DNA from 4 places in the Streptomyces sp. NPDC001796 genome. Region 3 is predicted to be linked to each of the others. Evidence: riboswitches for the same ligand, from Rfam matches in the RefSeq annotation. Region 3 holds a riboswitch; each other region holds the start of a gene.
The links. A riboswitch is a leader RNA that binds a small molecule or an ion and turns the genes downstream of it on or off. The one in region 3 is predicted to bind thiamine pyrophosphate.

Region 1 (5,124 bases), on a different contig from region 3:
ACGCGGACGGACTGGCGATCGCGATGGACGGCGGGGTGACCATGGCCGGAAAGCTGCTGGTCCAGCAACTTCCCTTGGATATCTGAGCGTTCCCCGGACAAACATCCCCCGACGGAGGACCGCGCACAGGAGCGCAGGCCGGGGCCATTTTCCGGAAACCCCCTGTCACCGCGCGCCGTCGCCGCTCTACCATCGGCTTATCCGTAGCAGGCTCCCCTCCGTTTCTGCCCGACGGCTCGTCAGCATGCCGAGCCACAAGCCCTACGGAGCATCGGGGGATGCACATGAACAGCGTTCCGCAGCACCTGCTGAGCGAGGACCGCCAGGACTACGAGCGGATCCTCGATGAGGCGCTGCGCTCCGCACCACACCGCCCGGATCTGTCCGCTGTGGGTCAGCGGCTGAACCCCGAACAGTTGCGCACCATGGCGCTGAACGCCACCGCCCTCATCACCGCGGCGGCGGCCACCGAGTACCAGCACTACGTGATGGTCCGCGAGGAACTGCGCCGGCCGGCGCCGTCCACCCCGATCGTCCAGGACGGCACCCCCGGTTCCCCGGAGGCGGACCTGGACGCCCTGGGGCTCGCGGCCACCGTGGGAGAGGCCGCCGCGAGCGCCGGGACCGGTGCCGTCATCGCGGTCCTCGCCCCCTTCCTCGCGGGTGCGGCAGCGGCGATCTTCCTGCTCGTGGGGTACATCCTCAAGATGGTCAATCCCGATCAGGCGTTCGCCCGGACGCTCCTGACGACCGGGTGGGTCTTCGGCGCGGTGACCGCGGCGTCGATCCTGGTCGCCGCGATCGGCCTGCTGCTCACCGCCCTGCGCAACAGCTCCTCGGCACAAGGGGCGGACGCGTCGGGCACGTTGACGACGGAGGTGTCCCGGGCCAGGGATGCCTGGCACGAGGCACTGCTGGAGCGCGGCATCCTGCCGTTCCTCCGTGAGGCGCTCAGCGACCCGGGCACGGCCGCGATGACCCGGAAGGCACCGGAGGCGACCGCCGGCCGCATCCCGCACCTCGGCTACGACCGTCCGGGGTTCAGCAGCCCCGACAGCGGTCCGGCCGCCGGTACGCGCCCCAGCTTCACCAGCCCCGACTTCACCAGCCCGGACTTCGGCGGGCCGGAGCACACGCCGGAGTGACCGGCCCGGCCGGCGACCGGTCGCCACCGAGGTGCGCAAGGCGGGGGCGCCCACCTCCGGACCATCCCCGGAGTGGCCCCGCCCCCGGCCGACCCACCGACGTCCGGCCCGCTCACGAAAGGCGCGGGCCCATGTCGTGGTCACTCCGCGTCAGTCGGCCCCTCCGGCCCGCGCAGCGACGACGCAGGCCGGTGGGCACCGCATGACGGGACGTCGGCGGGCACTGCCAGATCAGTCGGCGATCGGCAGGTACACCCGGTTTCCCGCCTCGGCGAACTCCCTCGACTTCTGTGCCATGCCCTCCTCGATCTCCTCGCGGTTGCCGCCGTGCTCACGGCGGATGTCCTGGGAGATCTTCATCGAGCAGAACTTCGGACCGCACATCGAGCAGAAGTGCGCGGTCTTGGCCGGCTCCGCCGGAAGGGTCTCGTCGTGGAAGGCACGGGCCGTGTCCGGGTCGAGGGCCAGATTGAACTGGTCCTCCCAGCGGAACTCGAAGCGCGCGTCGGACAGAGCGTCGTCCCACGCCTGCGCACCCGGATGGCCCTTGGCGAGGTCGGCCGCATGGGCAGCGATCTTGTAGGTGATCACACCGGTCTTGACATCGTCGCGGTTGGGCAGGCCCAAGTGCTCCTTGGGGGTGACGTAGCAGAGCATGGCCGTGCCCCACCAGGCGATCATCGCGGCGCCGATGCCCGAGGTGATGTGGTCGTACGCCGGCGCGATGTCCGTCGTCAGCGGCCCGAGCGTGTAGAACGGAGCTTCATCGCAGATCTCCTGCTGAAGGTCGATGTTCTCCTTGATCTTGTGCATCGGGACGTGTCCCGGGCCCTCGATCATGGTCTGTACGTTGAAACGCCTGGCGATCCGGCCGAGTTCCCCGAGCGTGCGCAGTTCCGCGAACTGTGCCTCGTCGTTGGCGTCCGCGATGGAGCCGGGCCTGAGGCCGTCGCCCAGCGAGTACGTGACGTCGTAGGCCGCGAGGATTTCGCACAGTTCTTCGAAGTGTTCGTACAGGAACGACTCCTTGTGGTGGGCGAGGCACCACGCCGCCATGATCGAGCCGCCACGCGAGACGATGCCGGTCTTGCGGTTCGCGGTCAGCGGTACGTACGGCAGACGCACCCCCGCGTGCACCGTCATGTAGTCCACGCCCTGCTCGGCCTGCTCGATGACCGTGTCCTTGTAGATCTCCCAGGTCAGTTCCTCGGCCTTCCCGTCGACCTTCTCGAGGGCCTGATAGAGCGGCACCGTGCCGATCGGCACGGGGGAGTTGCGCAGCACCCACTCGCGCGTGGTGTGGATGTTGCGGCCGGTAGACAGATCCATGACCGTGTCGGCGCCCCAGCGGGTCGCCCAGGTCATCTTCTCGACCTCCTCCTCGATGGACGAGGTGACGGCGGAGTTGCCGATGTTGGCGTTGACCTTCACCAGGAACCGCTTACCGATGATCATCGGCTCGATCTCGGGGTGGTTGACGTTGGCCGGGAGGACCGCACGGCCTGCCGCGATCTCCTCGCGCACCACTTCCGGGGACACGTTCTCCCGGAGGGCGACGAACTCCATCTCGGGCGTGATCTCCCCACGGCGTGCGTACGCCAGTTGCGTCACCGCTTTGCCGTCGCGGCCGCGGCGAGGCTGACGCGGGCGCCCCGGGAACACCGCGTCGAGGTTGCGCAGTCCGCCCCGCGGCGACGTGTGCTTGATGCCGTCGTCCTCGGGGCGGACGGGACGGCCCGCGTACTCCTCGGTGTCGCCGCGGGCGGTGATCCAGTTCTCCCGCAATGGGGGCAAGCCCCTGCGGACGTCGGTCTGGACCAGTGGATCGGTGTACGGGCCGGAGGTGTCGTACAGCGTGACCGACTGCCCGTTGGTGAGGTGCACCCGACGGACCGGCACCCGCAGGTCGGGGCGTGAGCCCTCGATGTACGCCTTGTGCCAGCCGATGGACTGTCCAGCCTCCTGCGACTGTTCGCCCTGAACGGAGGCAGGCGTGCGTACGTCCTTGTTGGTCATGAGACCTACTCCCTACGCCGGCATTACCCGGTAACAGGTTCAGCGGTCGACGCAGCGGTTTCCGTCCGCCGATGTTCCACGTGAAACATCGCGTCTACGGAGGTCAGCGCCCTCTCAGCCCGGTGCTCCGAGCTCCCGCGTGTGCAAAGGTCCCCCCACGCTAGCGTCTCTTTGCGCGAGCTGAACAGTGGGCCTCACGCCTTCTTGCGATGATGCCTCGGTGACCACGACACAGCATCCGCCCCCGTACCCACCGCCCGACCCGCCCCACGGCCACGGCCCGGGTGACGCACATGGCCATGGACCGAGCGGCGGGCACGGGCAGGGAACACGCGGCGGGCACGGTCACTCGCACAGCCACAGCCACAGCCACAGCCATGGCTCGGCGGCGCCCGTGTCGCTGCACCTGCGCAGGGTCATCGCCGCGATCCTCATTCCCTTCACGGCAGCCGTGGTCGTCGGTCTGGTCGTGCTGTGGCCCGGCGGAGTGCCGTCACACAAGCGCACCGGCGTGGGATTCGACCGGCAGACCCAGCAGGCCACGGTCACCAGGGTGGTGGAGGTGGACTGCAAGTCCGTGAACGCCTCGGGTGACACCCCGACCGGTGACACTTCCACGGCCGAGGGCTCCTCGGCCCAGCAGCAGTCGACCGGCACCTGCAAGAAGGCGACCGTGCGCGTCGACACGGGCAAGGACCAGGGCCGGACGTTCACGGAGATCGTCCAGCCGGACCAGTCACGGCAGTTGCATCAGGGCGAGAAGGTCGTGGTCGCGTACGAACCGTCCGCCCCCAGGGACCTGCAGTACTCAGTGGCGGATGTGAACCGCAAGGTCCCCATGGCGTTGCTGGCCGGCATCTTCGCCATCGCCGTGGTGGTCGTCGGCCGGATGCGCGGTGTGATGGCGCTCATCGCGCTGGCCGTCAGCTTCCTGGTGCTGAGCCTGTTCATCCTGCCGGCGATCCTGCAGGGCTCGAACCCCCTGCTCGTGGCCGTGGTCGGGTCCAGCGCCATCATGCTGATCGCCCTCTACATGTGCCACGGCCTCTCGGCACGCACCTCGGTGGCGGTGCTCGGCACGCTCATCTCCCTGTCCCTGATCGGTGTGCTGGGCTCCCTGTTCATCGGCTGGGCCGCGCTGACCGGCAACACCGACGACAACACCGGCCTGATCCACGGCCTGTACCCGGGTATCGACATGAGCGGCCTGCTGCTGGCCGGCGTCATCATCGGCTCCCTCGGCGTCCTCGACGATGTGACGGTGACGCAGACCTCGGCGGTCTGGGAACTCCACGAAGCGAACCCGTCGATGGGCTGGCGTGGTCTGTACCGCGCGGGAATCCGCATCGGCCGCGACCACATCGCGTCGGTCGTCAACACACTCGTCCTGGCGTACGCGGGTGCCGCTCTGCCGCTGTTGCTGCTGTTCTCGATCGCGCAGAGCAGCGTGGTCACCGTTGCCGACAGCGAGCTGGTCGCGGAGGAGATCGTGCGCACGCTCGTCGGTTCGATCGGCCTGGTCGCCTCGGTGCCGGTGACCACGGCACTGGCCGCCCTGGTGGTCTCCGCCGACCGCTCCGACGGCTCCGGCCGGTCCGCCGTTCCGGCCGCCGCTCCGGCCGCCGCACCGGCCCGCGGTGGGCGCGGGCGGCGCCGCAGGCACTGAGGCGCCCGAACCGCGGGGAGGCACCGCAGAAGCGTTACGGCACCCACCGCGCCCCGCACGGCTCCCCGAGGAACCGTTACGGCACCGAAGCGTGGCCTCAGCCCGCGCTCTGCTCCTCGGCCAGGATCCGGTCCAGCGCCTCGTCGAGATGCGCGTCGAAGTCGGCGAGGGACCCCTCCTGACCGAGCGGCACCAGCTTGTCCGTACGGTCCAGGAACGCGACCAGCGGCACCGCCCCGGACCGGAACAGCGCCCGGTCTGCACCCACCTGGAGCCGGATCAGCACATCGCCGAAGG
Region 2 (5,124 bases), on a different contig from region 3:
CGATGAGGAAGCCGAAGCCGACGGTCACCGCGGACACGCCGAGCGGCAGCATCAGCAGCGCGTCGAAGCCCCGTACGAGCCGGCCGGCGTCCCTGCGGGCGAGGGCCGCGGCGGCGAGCGATCCGATCAGTACCGCGATGAGGGTGGCCGCGACGGCGTACTGGAGGGAGTTCACAATGGCGTCGACGGGCGGGACGAGGAAGGTGCTGTCATCGGTGCGGGTCAGTGCCTTGTAGTAGGCGAACCCGGGCGCGTCGAGCGAGCGCTGGACGAGGACGGCGAGCGGCAGGACGAGCAGGAGGGCGATGGTCGCGAGGACCGCGCCGAGCAGCGCCCACTGTGCGGTCCCGCGCGGCCTGCGCGCCGTGCGCGACGGGTCGACCAGCTTCAGCGCGCTCTCCCGGCGGCGCACCGTCCAGGAGTGCACCCCGAGGATCGCGCACACCGCGGCGAACTGGACGATCGTCAGCACGGCGGCGGTGGACAGGTCGAAGATCTCCGAGGTCTGCCGGTAGATCTCCACCTCGAGAGTGGAGAAGGTGGGGCCGCCGAGGATCTGCACCACGCCGAAGGAGGTGAAGGTGAACAGGAACACCATCAGCGCGGCGGCGGCCACCGCCGGCGCGAGCGCGGGCAGCGTCACCGTCCGCCAGGCCGTGAGCCGGGAGGCGCCGAGCACGCGCGCGGCCTCCTCCTGGCGGGGGTCGAGCTGCGCCCACAGTCCGCCGACCGTGCGGACGACGACGGCGTAGTTGAAGAAGACGTGGGCGAGCAGGATGGCCCACACGGTGGTGTCGAGCCGTACGCCCCACAGGTCGTCGAGGAGTCCGCCACGCCCTACCAGCGCCAGGAATGCGGTGCCGACGACCACCGTGGGCAGCACGAACGGGACGGTGACGACGGCGCGCAGCAGCTGCCTGCCCGGGAAGTCGTAGCGCGCGAAGACATACGCGCCGGGCAGCGCGATCAGCAGGGTGAGGGCGGTCGAGGCCAGCGCCTGCCAGGTCGTGAACCACAGCACGTGCCGGATGTCCGGCTGCGCGAGCACATCCACGACGCGCCCGAACCGCCACACCCCGTCCGCCTTCAGACCGCGTGCGACGATCGCGGCGACGGGGTAGGCGAAGAAGACCGCGAAGAACGCGACGGGCAGGGCCATCAGCCCCAGCCGCGTCGCGTCACCCCGCCTGCGTGGGGTCACTTCAGTACGAGCGACGTCCACGACTTGACCCACTGGTCACGGTTGGCGGCGATCTTCGTGGGGGCCATGGTCTCGGGGTCCTTGGCCGCGGGCCCGTACTCGGTGAACTCCGCGGGCACCTTCGCTCCCCCGACCACCGGGTAGACGAACATGTTGAGCGGCATGTCCTCCTGGAACCTCCTGCTGATCAGGAAGTCGAGGAACGCCTTGCCGCCCTTGGTGTTGTGCGCGTTGCTCAGCAGACCGGCGAACTCGATCTGGCGGAAGCAGGTGCCGGTGGCGACACCGGTCGGCGCGGTCTTGGGCCGGGGGTCGGCGTAGACGACCTCGGCGGGCGGCGAGGAGGCGTAGGAGACGACGAGCGGCCGGTCGCCCTTGGCCTTCTTTCCGCCGGCGGAGCCGGAGAACTCCTCGTTGTAGGCCTGCTCCCAGCCGTCGACCACCTTCACGCCGTTGGCCTTGAGCTTCTTCCAGTAGTCCGGCCACCCCCCGTCGCCGTACTTCGCGGCGGTGCCCAGCAGGAAGCCGAGGCCGGGTGAGGAGGTGGCGGCGTTCTCGGTGACGAGGAGGTTCTTGTACTCGGGCTTGACGAGGTCGTCGAAGGAGGCCGGCGGGGTCAGCTTGTGGTCGGCGAAGTACTTCTTGTCGTAGTTGACGCAGATGTCGCCGTAGTCGATGGGTGTGACCCGGTGCTTGTCCCCGTCCAGCCGGTACGGGGCACCGACCTGGTCGAGGCCCTTGGCCTCGTACGGCTGGAAAAGGCCGTTGTCCAGCGCCCTGGACAGCAGGGTGTTGTCGACGCCGAAGAAGACGTCGCCCTGCGGGTTGTCCTTGGTGAGGATCGCCTTGTTGACGGCCTGGCCCGCGTCGCCGTCCTTGAGGACCTTGACGGTGTAGCCGGACTCCTTCTCGAACGCCGCGATGACGCTCTTCGAGGCGGCCCACGAGTCGTGGCTGACGAGGGTCACGGTCTTGGAGTCGCCGCTGCCGTTCCCACTTCCGGAACCGGACGACCCGCACGCGGACAGCGTGACCATGCCCAGCCCGACGGCCACGGCCGCCCACTGCTTACCGGTGATGCTCAACTGGATTCCTCCTGGGGGTGACCAGGAAGAGACGCGGCCCTGCCCCGGACCTCCGAGGGTCCGGGGGCAGGGCGCAACAGCTCGAGTGAAGACCGAACTCCCTACCCAGAATGACCTGGGCGAGGTTCAGAGGGTCTGCGGTCGCTACCGCACTCTCAGCGCTGTGGCGCTCCCCTGTCGGAATATGAAGATGTACGTACTGACGGACCAGCCCTCAGACTACCGCTCGGTGGCGGCGAGCTGACCGCACGCCCCGTCGATCTCCTGACCCCGGGTGTCCCGGATCGTCACCGGCACACCGTGGGCGGCGATCGCCTCGACGAACGCCTTCTCGTCCTCGGGGCGGGAGGCGGTCCACTTGGAGCCGGGCGTCGGGTTCAGCGGGATCAGGTTGACGTGCACGGGCTTGCCCTTGAGCAGCCGGCCCAGCAGATCACCGCGCCAGGCCTGGTCGTTGATGTCCCGGATGAGGGCGTACTCGATGGACAGCCGGCGTCCGGACTTCTCGACGTAGTCGAACCCGGCGTCGAGGACCTCGCGCACCTTCCACCGCGTGTTGACGGGGACGAGGGTGTCGCGCAGCTCGTCGTCCGGGGCGTGCAGGGAGATGGCGAGACGGCACTTGAAGCCCTCGTCGGCGAACCGGTGGATGGCCGGCACCAGTCCCACGGTGGAGACGGTGATGCCGCGCTGCGAGAGGCCGAGCCCGTCCGGCGCGGGATCGGTGAGGGCCCGGATCGCACCCACGACGCGCTTGTAGTTGGCGAGGGGCTCGCCCATGCCCATGAAGACGATGTTGGACAGCCGCGCCGGGCCGCCGGGAATCTCGCCGTCGCGCAGCGCCCGCATGCCGTCCACGATCTGGTGCACGATCTCGGCGGTCGACAGGTTGCGGTCCAGGCCCGCCTGGCCGGTGGCGCAGAACGGGCAGTTCATGCCGCAACCCGCCTGCGAGCTGATGCACATGGTGACCCGGTCGGGGTAGCGCATCAGCACGGACTCGACGAGCGTGCCGTCGAACAGCCGCCACAGCGTCTTACGGGTGGTGCCCTGGTCCGTCGCCAGATGCCGGACGACCGTCATCAGCTCCGGGAGCAGCGCCTCCCGGAGCTTGCCACGGGAGGGCGCGGGAATGTCGGTCCACTGCTCCGGGTCGTGCGCGAACCGCGCGAAGTAGTGCTGCGAGAGCTGCTTGGCGCGGAACGGCTTCTCGCCGACCGCGACGACCGCCTCCTTGCGCTCGGCGGGCGAGAGATCAGCGAGATGCCGCGGCGGCGTCTTGGCTCCGCGCGGCGCGACGAAAGTGAGTTCTCCGGGCTTGGGCATGGTCCTCCCAGTGTCTCAGATCCACTGGAATGGCCCGCGGCCGAGGATTCACCGGGCCGCGAAGTCCGGTTCGGTCCCCCGTCGGCGCAGCCCGCGTGCTCCGTCAGGCGGTGGCGGTGGCGCGGATGGCCGCGATGTCGAACTGGAGGCGGACCTTCTCGCTCACCATGGCGCCGCCCTCGGCCAGCCTGGCGTTGTAGGTCAGGCCCCAGTCGGAACGGTTGATCGTGGTGGTGCCGTCGAAACCGACGCGCTCGTAACCGAACGGGTCCGTCACATGGCCGATGTAGGTGAGTTCCAGGTCGACGGGACGGGTGGTGTCCTTGATGGTGAGGTCACCTGTCATGCGGTAGACGTCCTCGCCCACGAGGCGCACAGCGGTGCTGGTGAAGATCATCCGTGGATAGGTCGCGGAGTCCAGGAAGTCGCGGCCGACCAGGTGCGCGTCGCGCTGCTCGACACCGGTGTCGACGCTGGCGGTGAACAGCGCTATGTCGGCACGGGAGCGGGCCGGGTCGCGGCCGTCGAAGTAGAGGCGGCTGTCGTACTGCGTGAAGGCGCCGCGCACCGTCGTCACCATGGCGTGCCGCACGGAGAACCCGATCCTGCTGTGCGCGGGGTCGATCATCCACTCGCCGGTGAGCGCCTGCAGAGCGGGATCAGGCAGAACGCCGACACCGCTGTGCGCCGGGGCGGCGGGCCTCGACGGGGCACCGGGGGCCACGGCTGCGGCGGGAGCCGTCGCGCGTCGGAGTGGAGAGCTGCGGCCGAAAAGATTCATGAAGCATGTAGTTATGTCAGGGCGACCGCGCCCGCAAGGCCTGGTCAGAAAACCCGACCCTTCATCGGCAGACCTTCACAGGTGAGCGCATCTGCCGGGTGTCGACGCGGCAGAGGGGCCCACCGCCACCTTGTGGACGACGAGCCCCTCGGCGAGGACAGCGCAGGTCAGGCCGACCCGACGAAGATCACCATCAGCAGCCACACCACCGGCGCCGTCGGCAGCAAGGAGTCGAGGCGGTCCATGATGCCCCCGTGGCCCGGCAGCAGCGTGCCCATGTCCTTGATGCCGAGGTCTCGTTTGATCATGGACTCGCCCAGGTCGCCGAGGGTGGCGCTGGCCGCGACCGCGAGCCCCAGCAGCAGGCCCTGCCACCAGGCACCGCCGTCGATCAGGAACTGCATGCACAGGGCGCCCGCGCCCATCGCGAAGGTGACCGCTCCCATGAGACCCTCTCGGGTCTTGCCGGGACTGATGCGCGGGGCCAGCTTGTGCCGGCCGAAGCGCCAGCCGATCGCGTACGCGCCCGTGTCACTGACGACCGTCAGGAGCAGGAAGGTCAGCACGCGCTGCGGGCCGTCGTCGGCGGTGAGCATCATGGCGACGAACGTGGCCAGGAACGGCACGTAGAAGGCTGCGAAGACGCCTGCCGTGACGTCCCGGAGGTAGCCGTCCGGCGGTTCCGTCATACGCCACACCAGGGCCGCGAGCGCGGTCAGCGCCATCGCCAC
Region 3 (5,124 bases):
GGCCGACGGCGACGTCTCCGCCCTGCGCCGGCTGTTGCAGGAGATCCCGGGGATCGGACCGGCCGGCGCGGACATCTTTCTGCGCGAGGTGCAGCGCGTGTGGCCCGAGGTGGCTCCCTACCTGGACGCGAAGGCACTGTCGGGGGCAGAGCGGCTGGGGCTGCCGAAGGACCCGGAGAAGCTGGTGAAGCTGGCGAAGGACACCGAACCGGCGGTGCTCGCGGCGGCGTTGGTGCGCGCCGCAATCGACAAGAAGCTGGCGGAGGAGGTGCGGGAGCACGCGGCGTGAGGGCGGGCTCGGGGTGGCCGCCCAGCGGGCGCAGGACGAGTTGCCCCGGCAGGGCCCGCCGCGGGCCTTCCCGCACCGGACAGCGGGGCCTCGGCGTCACCGACACCGCGGCGACCGGCAGGTGAAATCTTCAGCGGAAGCGGAGAAAGCGCATTCCCTCACAGGCCCGCCCGCTACTTTTTGACATGCGCGCAACACTCCCTTCCGTCACCCCCAGGAGCCGTTCCCCATGCGCAGACTCCTCGCCGCCCTCGCGGCGGCCACCGCCGCGGTCGGCGGACTCACGGTCACCGCGCCCACCGCCGCGGCGGCCGACTCGGGCACGTTCAACGTGCTCAGCTACAACGTCGCCGGTCTCCCCGAAGGCATCTCCAGCGCCCCGACACCGCGCCAGTCGAGCACCACGACGATCGGCTCACGCCTCGGCCCGTACGACATCGTCCAGGTCCAGGAGGACTTCAACTACCACGCGTACCTGTACGCCGCGGACTCCCACCCGTACCGCACGCCCACCAGCGGCGGCGCCGGCGTCGGCAGCGGACTCAACACGCTGTCCGGAATCCCGTACGACACCGACGACTTCGAGCGCGTCCACTGGAACTCCTGCCAGTACGACTCGGGCGACTGCCTCACCCCCAAGGGCTTCACGTTCATGCGGGAACGCCTGGCCGAGGGCGTCTACGTCGACTTCTACAACCTGCACACCAACGCCGGGACGAACGACGGCGACCTCACCGCACGGGCGGACAACCTCAAGCAGCTGACGGACTTCATCAAGACCCACTCCGCGGGCAACGCCGTCGTCGTCATGGGCGACACCAACACCCGTTACACGCGTTCCGGCGACACGATCGCCGAGTTCGCCGCCGCGAACGGCCTCACCGACGCCTGGGTCAAGCTGGTGCGCGGCGGCACCCCGCCCGCCAAGGGCAGCGACCCGCTGCTCTGCGACGAGAACGCGGTCACCAACAGCTGCGAGGTCGTCGACAAGATCCTCTACCGGGGCAGCAAGCTGGTCTCGCTGGGCGCCACGGCGTACAACAACGAGCACGCCAAGTTCCTCACCGACGACGGCAAGATGCTCTCCGACCACGACCCGATCACCGCGGCGTTCAGCTGGACGCGCAACTCCGCCTTCCAGCTCGGCGACCAGTTCGGCGGGCCGCACGGCGACTACTACAACGACCTCGACAGCGTCCCGGCCGGCGCCCGGGCGACCGGCATCTCGCTGCGCAGCGGCTCCCGTGTCGACCAGGTCGGCGTGACGCTGGCAGGCGGCACCACGCTCGCCCACGGCGGCACGGGCGGTACCGCGTCCTCGCTGACGCTGGGCAGCGGCGAGTACGTGACGAGCGTGCAGCTCTGCGAGGGCCGGTACGACGGCCACACGAGGATCTTCTCCGCGAAGTTCACGACCAACCTCGGCCGCAGCCTGGCGGGCGGCACCACGACCTCCGACTGCGTGACCCGTACGGCGCCCTCCGGCTGGCAGATCGCCGGGTTCCACGGGCGTTCCGGCGGCGAGGTCGACAAGATCGGCTTCATCTACACCCGGCGCTGACGCGCCACGGCGACTCGTCGAGGGCCGCCGACCGACCTGGCAGCGGCCCTCGCGTATGGCTGATTCCCGTCCCCGGGTTAGTCTTGCCGCCGTACCGGACACGGGGTGCCCCCTCTGGGGGCTGAGATCACACCCGTCGAACCTGAACCAGTTCGTACTGGCGGAGGGATGTCTTTCATGCCATCGGCGCATGTCTCGGACGGGCTGCCCACAGGCGGCCGGAGCACCGTCTTCGACGGGCGGATGCCCACCGCTCCCGGCGACCTCAGGGTCGAGGGTCACGGCATCGAGCCGGTCCCCGAGACGAATCGTTACGGCGGGGCAGGCCGGCTGTTCACCGTGTGGTTCGCCCCCAATCTGACCATGACCGGCGTGTTCACCGGGACCATCGGCATCGCGCTCGGCCTGGACTTCACCACCGCGCTCGCCGCCGCCGTCCTCGGCACGGTGCTGGGCGCGGTGCCCACCGCCTATCTGAGCACCTGGGGCAGCCGTACCGGAGCCGGCCAGCTGCCGCTCGCCCGGCTGGCGTTCGGGCGAGCGGTGGTGCTGCCCGGGGTGCTGCAGTGGCTGTCCTCGATCGCCTGGGACGCGCTGATCGGGCTGTTCGGCGGTGATGCGCTGGCGCGGCTCGCCGGCTGGCCGTTCTGGCTGGGCGTCCTTGTGGTGATGCTGGCGCAAGGGGCCCTCGGGGTCCTCGGATACGAGGCGATCCACCGGCTGCAGCTCGTCATGACGTTCGTGCTGGCGGCCGCCTTCGCGCTGATCGCCCTGCGCATGGCGGGCAGCGTGCACCCCGCCTGGACGGGCACCGCGCACGGCGCGGACCGGGCGGGCGCCTTCGTGCTGACCAGCACCATCGCGCTCAGCCTTTCGCTGTCCTGGGCGCCGTACGCCAGCGACTTCAGCCGCTATCTGCCGCGCGGCACGTCACGCCCCCGGATGTTCTGGTGCACGCTGCTCGGCCTCGTGGTGTCCTTCGTCGCCGTGCAGGTCCTCGGGCTGTGGGGCGCCTCGGTCCTGACCGACCAGACGGCCGCGGGCGTGGACCATGTACTGGGCGGGGGCGCGGCCGGCGCCTTCGGACTGCTGGCCGTCGCGCTCGCGGCGCTCGCCAGCAACGCGATGAACGACTACAGCGGCTCCTTGGCGCTGCAGACCGTCGGGGTGCGCCTGCCGCGTCCGGTGGCGGCCGCCCTCGCGGTGGTGCTGGGCTTCCCGCTGGTGCTGTGGATGCACGCGGCGAACACCACCGCCCGCTTCCAGAACGTGCTGTTGTTCGTGAGCTACTGGATCCCGGGGTTCGTGGCCATCGTGGTCGTCGACTGGCTCGCACGGCGCGGCACCGCGGTCGACCTCGCCGCCGGGACCGCGCGGCCGCGCTCGGTGTGGCCGCCGCTGCTGGCGTTCGTCGGCGCCTTCGCCGCGGCGGTGCCGTTCATGGACACCGGCCTGTACGTGGGTCCGGCCGCCCACGCGCTGCACGGCGCCGACGTCTCGTACTACGTGGCGTTCCTGGTGGCCCTCGCGCTGTATGCCCCGCTGCGCGTCCGAGAGGAGATTCGCGTGCGCGTCCGAGAGGAGGGCCGCGCATGACCGCGCCGCCCCGCGTCCTGACCATCGCCGGCTCCGACTCCGGCGGCGGCGCCGGGATCCAGGCCGACCTGAAGACCATGCTGGCGCTCGGCGCCCACGGGATGAGCGTGATCACCGCGGTCACGGCGCAGAACTCCGTGGGAGTGCAGGGGGCGTGGGAGCTGCCCGTGGAGGCGGTGCGCGCCCAGTACCGCAGTGTCGTCGACGACATCGGCGTACAGGCGGTCAAGACGGGCATGCTCGCCTCGCCCGCGCTGGTCACGGCGGTGGCCGACCTGCTCACGGACGTTCCGGCACCGGTCGTGGTGGACCCGGTGAGCGTCTCCAAACACGGCGACCGGCTGCTCGCCGACGACGCCCTGGACGCGGTACGGACCAGGCTGCTGCCGCTCGCCACGGTGACCACGCCGAACCTGGACGAGGTCGCGGAGCTGACCGGCCTCACGGTGACCGACGAGGCGGGCATGCGCCGCGCGGCCGACCGCCTGCTGTCGTACGGGCCCCGGTGGGTGCTCGTGAAGGGCGGGCATCTGCCCGGCGAGGCCGCCGACCTGCTCACGGACGGCCGGCAGGAGCACTGGCTGCGCGCTCCGCGCCACGACAACCGCCACACCCACGGCACGGGCTGCACCCTCGCCTCGGCCGTCGCGGTCGGTCTCGCGCGGGGCCTCACGGTGCCGGAGGCGGTGCGGCAGGCCAAGGCGTACGTCACGGAGGCGATCGCCGCGGGCTTCGCGCTCGGCGCCGGCATCGGACCGGTGGACCACGGCTGGAGGCTGCGTGCGGGCACGTGACGGTGGCCGGGGAAGGGAACCCGCCGTCATGAGGGTGCCTCGGGGAAAGGCGTCACAGACGGATCTGGTGTGATGGACGGGCACCGCCGATCCTTTCGCGGAAGGACCGAACCCTGAACACCCCGCTCGCCGAGGCTCTCTCCGTCGTGCTCCTCGTCGCCGTCCTGGCCGGCGCGGTGGTGCGTCCCTTCAAACTGCCGGAGGCCGTCTGGGCGGTTCCGGCCGCCGGGATCGCCATCCTGACCGGCGCCATCTCCCTGGATCACGCGCGGGCCGAGGCCGAGCGCCTGGGCCCGGTGGTCGGCTTCCTGGCGGCCGTGCTGGTGCTGGCCCACTTCTGTGACGTCGAGGGGCTGTTCCAGGCCTGCGGCGCGTGGATGGCGCGCTGGGCGGCGGGTCGTCCCGGGCGGCTGCTGACCGCGGTGTTCGCGCTCGCCTCGGTGATCACCGCGGTGCTCAGCCTGGACGCCACCGTCGTGCTGCTCACCCCCGTCGTGTTCGCCACCGCGGCCCGCATGGGCGCCCGCCCGAAGCCGCATCTGTACGCCTGCACCCATCTGTCGAACACCGCCTCGCTGCTGCTGCCGGTCTCCAATCTCACCAATCTGCTCGCGTTCGGCGCGGCCGGGCTGAGCTTCACCCGTTTCGCCGCGCTGATGGCTCTGCCGTGGCTGGTGGCGGTGGCCGCCGAGTACACCGTCTTCCGGCGTTTCTTCCGCCACGACCTGGACGCGGGAGCCACCGACGAGGACCACGGCGAGCCGCCGAAGCTGCCGCTGTTCGCGCTGGTGACGGTCGCCTGCACGCTGGCGGGGTTCGTGGTGGCCTCCGCGTTGGGCATCGACCCGGCGTGGTCGGCGGCGGCCGGGGCGCTGGTGCTGGCC
Region 4 (5,124 bases), on a different contig from region 3:
CTTCAGCGCGAGCACACGGTCCAGGCGGGTGTCCAGGGCCCGGTAGACCGTGGCCATCCCGCCGACCGCGATCCGTGCGTCGACGCGATAGCGGCCGTCGAGCACCTGCCCGACGAGAGGGTCCTGAAGGGTCGTATCCACGCTGGTGAGTCTACGAGGGCGCACTGTCACCCACCGTCCGCTGCGGGGATACCGGGGCCCTACTGCAGCCGACCTGTGACGCGGCCTCCTCCGGTCCGCTCAGAAGGCCGGCAGCTCCGGGTCCAGCCGCGCGACGCCCTCCATCGGCGACGACGCCTCCGCGAAGTGCCGGCGCGGGATACGGCCCGCCCGGCGGGCGAGCCGGCCGGCCTCCACCGCGTGCCGCATGGCCTCCGCCATCAGGACCGGCTCCTGCGCCCGGGTCACCGCCGAGGCGAGCATCACACCCGCGCACCCCAGCTCCATCGCCAGCGCCACGTCCGACGCCGTGCCCGCGCCCGCGTCCAGGATGACCGGCACGCGCGCGTGCTCCACGATCAGCTGGAAGTTGTGGGGGTTGCGGATGCCGAGCCCGGATCCGATCGGGGAGCCGAGCGGCATGATCGCGGCGCAGCCGACGTCCTCCAGCTTGCGGGCGAGAACGGGGTCGTCGTTCGTGTACGGCAGCACGGTGAAGCCGTCGTCCACCAGCGTCTCGGCCGCCTCCAGCAGTTCGACCGGGTCCGGCAGCAGGGTCCGCTCGTCGGCGATGACCTCCAGCTTGACCAGATCCGTGCCGAGGGCCTCGCGCGCGAGGCGGGCGGTGAGCACGGCCTCGCCCGCGGTGAAGCAGCCCGCGGTGTTCGGCAGCACCCGGATGCCCAGCTTGTCGAGCACGGACAGGACCGAGCCGTGCACCGAGGCGTCGACGCGCCGCATCGCGACCGTCGTCAGCTCCGTGCCGGACGCCACCAGCGCCCGCTCCAGCACATCCAGGCTCGGGGCACCCCCCGTGCCCATGATCAGCCGGGACGAGTAGGTGGTCCCACCGAGGACGAAGGGATCGTCAGCCATGGGTCAGCCTCCTTGGACGGCGGTGAGGACCTCGACGCGGTCTCCCTCGCTGAGGGACGTCGACGCCCACTGCGCGCGCGGGACGACGGTTTCGTTGACGGCGGCGGCCACGCCCGAGGGGGCGGCGGTCAGGCTCCGCACCACCGCGTCGAGCGCGACACCGGGGGTGACCTCGCGGGTCTCCCCGTTGACCGAGATGTTCATACGGGCTGCTCCGTGAGTGCGGCGGCGGTGAAACGCCGGGGCGTGAAGGGGCGGGCCTCCTCGGGAAGCTCACCGGTGGTCAGCACGTGCGCCATGACGTCACCGGTGACCGGGGTGAGCAGGACACCGTTGCGGTAGTGGCCGGTGGCCAGCAGCAGGCCGTCCAGCCCGGTGGGGCCGAGCAGCGGCGCGTTGTCCGGCGAGCCCGGGCGCAGACCCGCCCGCGTCTCGGTGAGCGGCAGCTCGGTGATCCCGGGCACCAGCTCGTGCGCGTCCCGCAGCAGCTCGTACACCCCGCCCGCGGTGACCGTGGTGTCCCAGCCAAGCTCCTCGCTGGTCGCGCCGACCACCAGCTCGCCGTTCTCACGCGGCACGAGGTAGATCGCGCCACCGCGGACGACGGCGCGCACCGTACGGCTCAGGAACGGCGCGTACCGCGCGGGCACGGTCAGCCGCAGCACCTGACCCTTCACGGGGCGTACGGGCGGCAGGACGTCGTCCGGGACGCCCGCGAGCCGCCCGCTGAGGCTGCCCGCGGCGAGGACGACCTGCCCGGCGGCGAGCTCGGTGCCGTCGGCGGTCCGTACCCCGCAGGCCCGCTCCCGCACCACCGTGAGCCGCTCGGCCCACACCCGGTGGAAGACCACCCCGGCGCGTTCACAGGCCGTCACCAGGGCCGCGGCGAGGCGGCGGGGGTCGATCTGGTGGTCGCCGTCGACCCTGAGCCCCCCGCGCACGCCCGGCGCGAGCATCGGCTCCAGACGGCGGCACTCCCGCCCGCTCAGCCACTCCGACTCCAGCCCCGAGCGCTGCTGCAGGGCGTGCAGTTCGCGCAGCTCGGCGCGGTCGTCGGCGTCGAGCGCCACGGCGAGCGTGCCGCAGCGGCGGTAGCCCAGGTCCCGGCCGGTGGCCTCGGTCAGTTCTGCGGCGAAGTCCGGGTAGCGGCGCGCGGAGGCGAGATTCAGGGCGAGCAGCGTCTGCTCGCCGTGGTGCAGCTCGGTGACGGCGGCCAGCATCCCGGCGGCCACCTGCGCGGCTCCGCCGCCCGGCTCCGGATCCACCACGGCGGTGGCGAACCCCCGCTGCGCCGCCCGCCAGGCGGTCACCAGACCGATGATCCCGCCCCCGATGACGAGGACGTCCGACACGGTCGACGGATCGCTCGATGTCGACGGTTCGTCCGGTGTACGCGACATGGGCGTCCAGCCCCTCCCTTCGCCGGCATGACCCGGATCAGGTTCGTACGGTCGGAGGCCGTCCCAGCCTCCCTCTCAGCCCGGTGCGCCCGGGCTCCCGCGAGTGCTTACGGTGGCAACCCTAGCCCGTGCCGTTCGGCTCGGTAAGACAGCCTCCCGCCCGGCCCGGGGGCTGTGCAGGACGTCACTCAGCACGCCCCCTGACTGACAATTCGTCAGTTGTCTATGGTGATCAGGTGAGCGAGCAGACGCAGGCACGGGGTGGTACGGCGCGGCGCGTCGTCGTCGTGGGCGCGGGCATGGCCGGGGTGCAGACCGCGGTCGCCCTGCGGGAACAGGGCTTCACCGGCGGCGTGACGCTGATCGGCGCGGAGCCGCACCAGCCGTACGACAGGCCGCCGCTGTCCAAGGCCGTGCTGCTCGGCAAGGCCGAGGGCTCCGCCTTCGACGTCGACTTCGAGGCGCTGGACATTGGGCTCGAACTGGGTCGCGAAGCGACCGGCCTGCGCCCCGGGGACCACGAGCTGGACACCGAGCGGGGCCCCGTCCCGTACGACGTCCTGGTCATCGCGACCGGGGCGGAGCCGATCCGGCTGCCGGGCGCGGAGGGCGTCCCCGGGGTGCATCTGCTGCGCACCCTGGACGACGCCGAGCGGCTGCGGCCGGTGCTCGCCCGTCAGCACGACATCGTGGTCGTCGGCGCCGGCTGGATCGGCGCCGAGTTCGCCACCGCCGCGCGCGAGGCGGGCTGCGCGGTGACCGTGGTGGAGGCCGCGGACCGGCCGCTCGCGGGGGCGCTGCCCGCGGAGGTGGCGGTGCCGATGACGGCCTGGTACGCGGACAGCGGTGCCGAGCTGCGCACACAAGCGCGCGTGGACCGCATCGAGCCGGGCGCGGTCGTGCTGGACGACGGCTCCCGGGTGCCGGCCGGGGCGGTGGTGGTGGGCATCGGAGCCCGGCCCGCCACCGCCTGGCTCGCCGGGTCCGGGATCGAGCTGGGCGTGCACGGCGAGGTGCTGGCCGACGACCATCTGCGCACCTCGGTGCCGGACGTGTACGCGGTCGGTGACTGCGCGTCCTTCCCGTCGGGCCGCTACGAGGAGCGCCTGCTCGTCCACCACTGGGACAACGCCCTCCAGGGTCCGCGCACGGTGGCCGCGAACATCATCGGCCAGACACCGGTGGCGTACGACCCGGTGCCGTATTTCTGGTCGGAGCAGTTCGGCCGGTTCGTCCAGTACGTGGGCCACCACGCGTCCGCCGACACGACGGTGTGGCGCGGCGATCCCGAGGGCGCGGCCTGGACGGTCTGCTGGCTGCGCGAGGGCCGCCTGGTGGCCCTGCTGGCCGTGGGCCGCCCCCGGGACCTGGCGCAGGGCCGCCGCCTGATCGAGTCGGGCACCCCCATGGACCCCGCACTGCTGTCGGACCCGTCCCGCCCGCTCAAGGAGGCCACGGCGTAGGGCGCAACCACCCTCTCCGCCTAACCCCGCCGGAGGCGCTCCGCTTCCGACTGTCAGTGCGGGATGGCACGCTTGATCCCGTGACCGAGATTGACGCAAAGATCGATGCTCTCGTCCCCGCCTGGCTCACCCTGCCCGACATCGCCGAAGCCCTCGGCGTGGAGGTGACCCGCGTGCGGCAGCTGGTCAAGGAGGGCCAGCTCATCGCCGTCCGCCGAGGCGAGAACAAGGCGCTGCACGTCCCCGCCGCCTTCATCGACGGGGACAAGGTGGTCAAGGGCCTGTCAGGCACCCTGACCCTGCTGCGGGACGACGGCTTCACGGTCGAAGAGATGATCGAGTGGCTCTTCACCCCCGACCCGACTCTGCCCGGCACCCCCGCGCAGGCTCTCAGCGAGAATCGCGGCACGGAGGTGAAGCGCCGCGCACAGGCGCTCGCCGTCTGATCGATCCGGCCTGATCGGACCGGACCCGACCGGAGCTGACCCGATCGGACCTGTTCCGGTCCGATCAGGCCGACACACAAGAAAAACCGTCCGAGGTACGGGCCGCGGGCCAGGGACACGCCCCGCCCCGGCCGACCGCGCCCCGCCGCGGCCCGTACGCCACCGACAACGGGGGGAACACCACCGTGCCCGACACCACCCGCACCGCCCGGCTCGCCGACGCCCGCGTCTATCTGTGCACGGACGCACGCAAGCGCCAGGGCGACCTCGCCGAGTTCCTCGACGCGGTCCTCGCCGGCGGCGTCGACATCGTGCAGCTGCGCGAGAAGGGCATGGAGGCCGCCGAGGAGCTGGAGCACCTCCAGGTCTTCGCCGAGGCCTGTGCCCGCCACGGCAAGCTCCTCGCGGTGAACGACCGCGCGGACGTCGCCCACGCCGCCCGCTCCGACGTCCTGCACCTCGGCCAGGGCGACCTCCCCGTCCCCGCGGCCCGCGCCGTCCTCGGCGACGACATCCTCATAGGCCGCTCCACCCACTCCGAGGCGGAGGCCGAGGCCGCCGCCGTCCAGGAGGGTGTGGACTACTTCTGCACCGGCCCCTGCTGGCCCACCCCCACCAAACCCGGCCGCCCCGCCCCGGGCCTCGGCCTGGTCCGTCACACCGCCGCGCTCGGCACCGGCCGCCCCTGGTTCGCCATCGGCGGCATCGACCTCGGCAACCTGGATCAGGTCCTCGAGGCCGGCGCCCGCCGCGTGGTGGTCGTCCGCGCGATCACGGAGG

Region 1: it holds a riboswitch for thiamine pyrophosphate, as region 3 does, so the genes downstream of both, thiC (phosphomethylpyrimidine synthase ThiC) here and ACFYZE_RS08250 (purine-cytosine permease family protein) in region 3, are expected to answer to the same signal.
Region 2: it holds a riboswitch for thiamine pyrophosphate, as region 3 does, so the genes downstream of both, ACFYZE_RS25335 (thiamine ABC transporter substrate binding subunit) here and ACFYZE_RS08250 (purine-cytosine permease family protein) in region 3, are expected to answer to the same signal.
Region 4: it holds a riboswitch for thiamine pyrophosphate, as region 3 does, so the genes downstream of both, thiO (glycine oxidase ThiO) here and ACFYZE_RS08250 (purine-cytosine permease family protein) in region 3, are expected to answer to the same signal.

Annotation. Positions count from the first base shown of each region.
Region 1 is NZ_JBIAUC010000002.1:529,014-534,137, reverse strand. Features, by position in the region: gene ACFYZE_RS05940 (metallophosphoesterase) at 1-86, shown strand, start outside; gene ACFYZE_RS05935 (hypothetical protein) at 279-1,145, shown strand; gene thiC (phosphomethylpyrimidine synthase ThiC) at 1,377-3,161, opposite strand; TPP riboswitch at 3,154-3,310, opposite strand; gene ACFYZE_RS05925 (YibE/F family protein) at 3,382-4,827, shown strand; gene ACFYZE_RS05920 (SsgA family sporulation/cell division regulator) at 4,925-5,124, opposite strand, start outside.
Region 2 is NZ_JBIAUC010000014.1:45,058-50,181, reverse strand. Features, by position in the region: gene ACFYZE_RS25340 (ABC transporter permease) at 1-1,222, opposite strand, end outside; gene ACFYZE_RS25335 (thiamine ABC transporter substrate binding subunit) at 1,198-2,238, opposite strand; TPP riboswitch at 2,367-2,472, opposite strand; gene rlmN (23S rRNA (adenine(2503)-C(2))-methyltransferase RlmN) at 2,506-3,612, opposite strand; gene ACFYZE_RS25325 (YceI family protein) at 3,716-4,393, opposite strand; gene ACFYZE_RS25320 (phosphatidate cytidylyltransferase) at 4,561-5,124, opposite strand, start outside.
Region 3 is NZ_JBIAUC010000003.1:342,766-347,889, reverse strand. Features, by position in the region: gene ACFYZE_RS08260 (endonuclease) at 1-289, shown strand, start outside; gene ACFYZE_RS08255 (jacalin-like lectin) at 519-1,850, shown strand; TPP riboswitch at 1,942-2,036, shown strand; gene ACFYZE_RS08250 (purine-cytosine permease family protein) at 2,028-3,446, shown strand; gene thiD (bifunctional hydroxymethylpyrimidine kinase/phosphomethylpyrimidine kinase) at 3,443-4,240, shown strand; gene ACFYZE_RS08240 (arsenic transporter) at 4,354-5,124, shown strand, end outside.
Region 4 is NZ_JBIAUC010000001.1:620,233-625,356, forward strand. Features, by position in the region: gene pknB (Stk1 family PASTA domain-containing Ser/Thr kinase) at 1-141, opposite strand, end outside; gene ACFYZE_RS02760 (thiazole synthase) at 241-1,035, opposite strand; gene thiS (sulfur carrier protein ThiS) at 1,039-1,239, opposite strand; gene thiO (glycine oxidase ThiO) at 1,236-2,435, opposite strand; TPP riboswitch at 2,433-2,546, opposite strand; gene ACFYZE_RS02775 (NAD(P)/FAD-dependent oxidoreductase) at 2,672-3,898, shown strand; gene ACFYZE_RS02780 (Rv2175c family DNA-binding protein) at 3,979-4,344, shown strand; gene thiE (thiamine phosphate synthase) at 4,530-5,124, shown strand, end outside.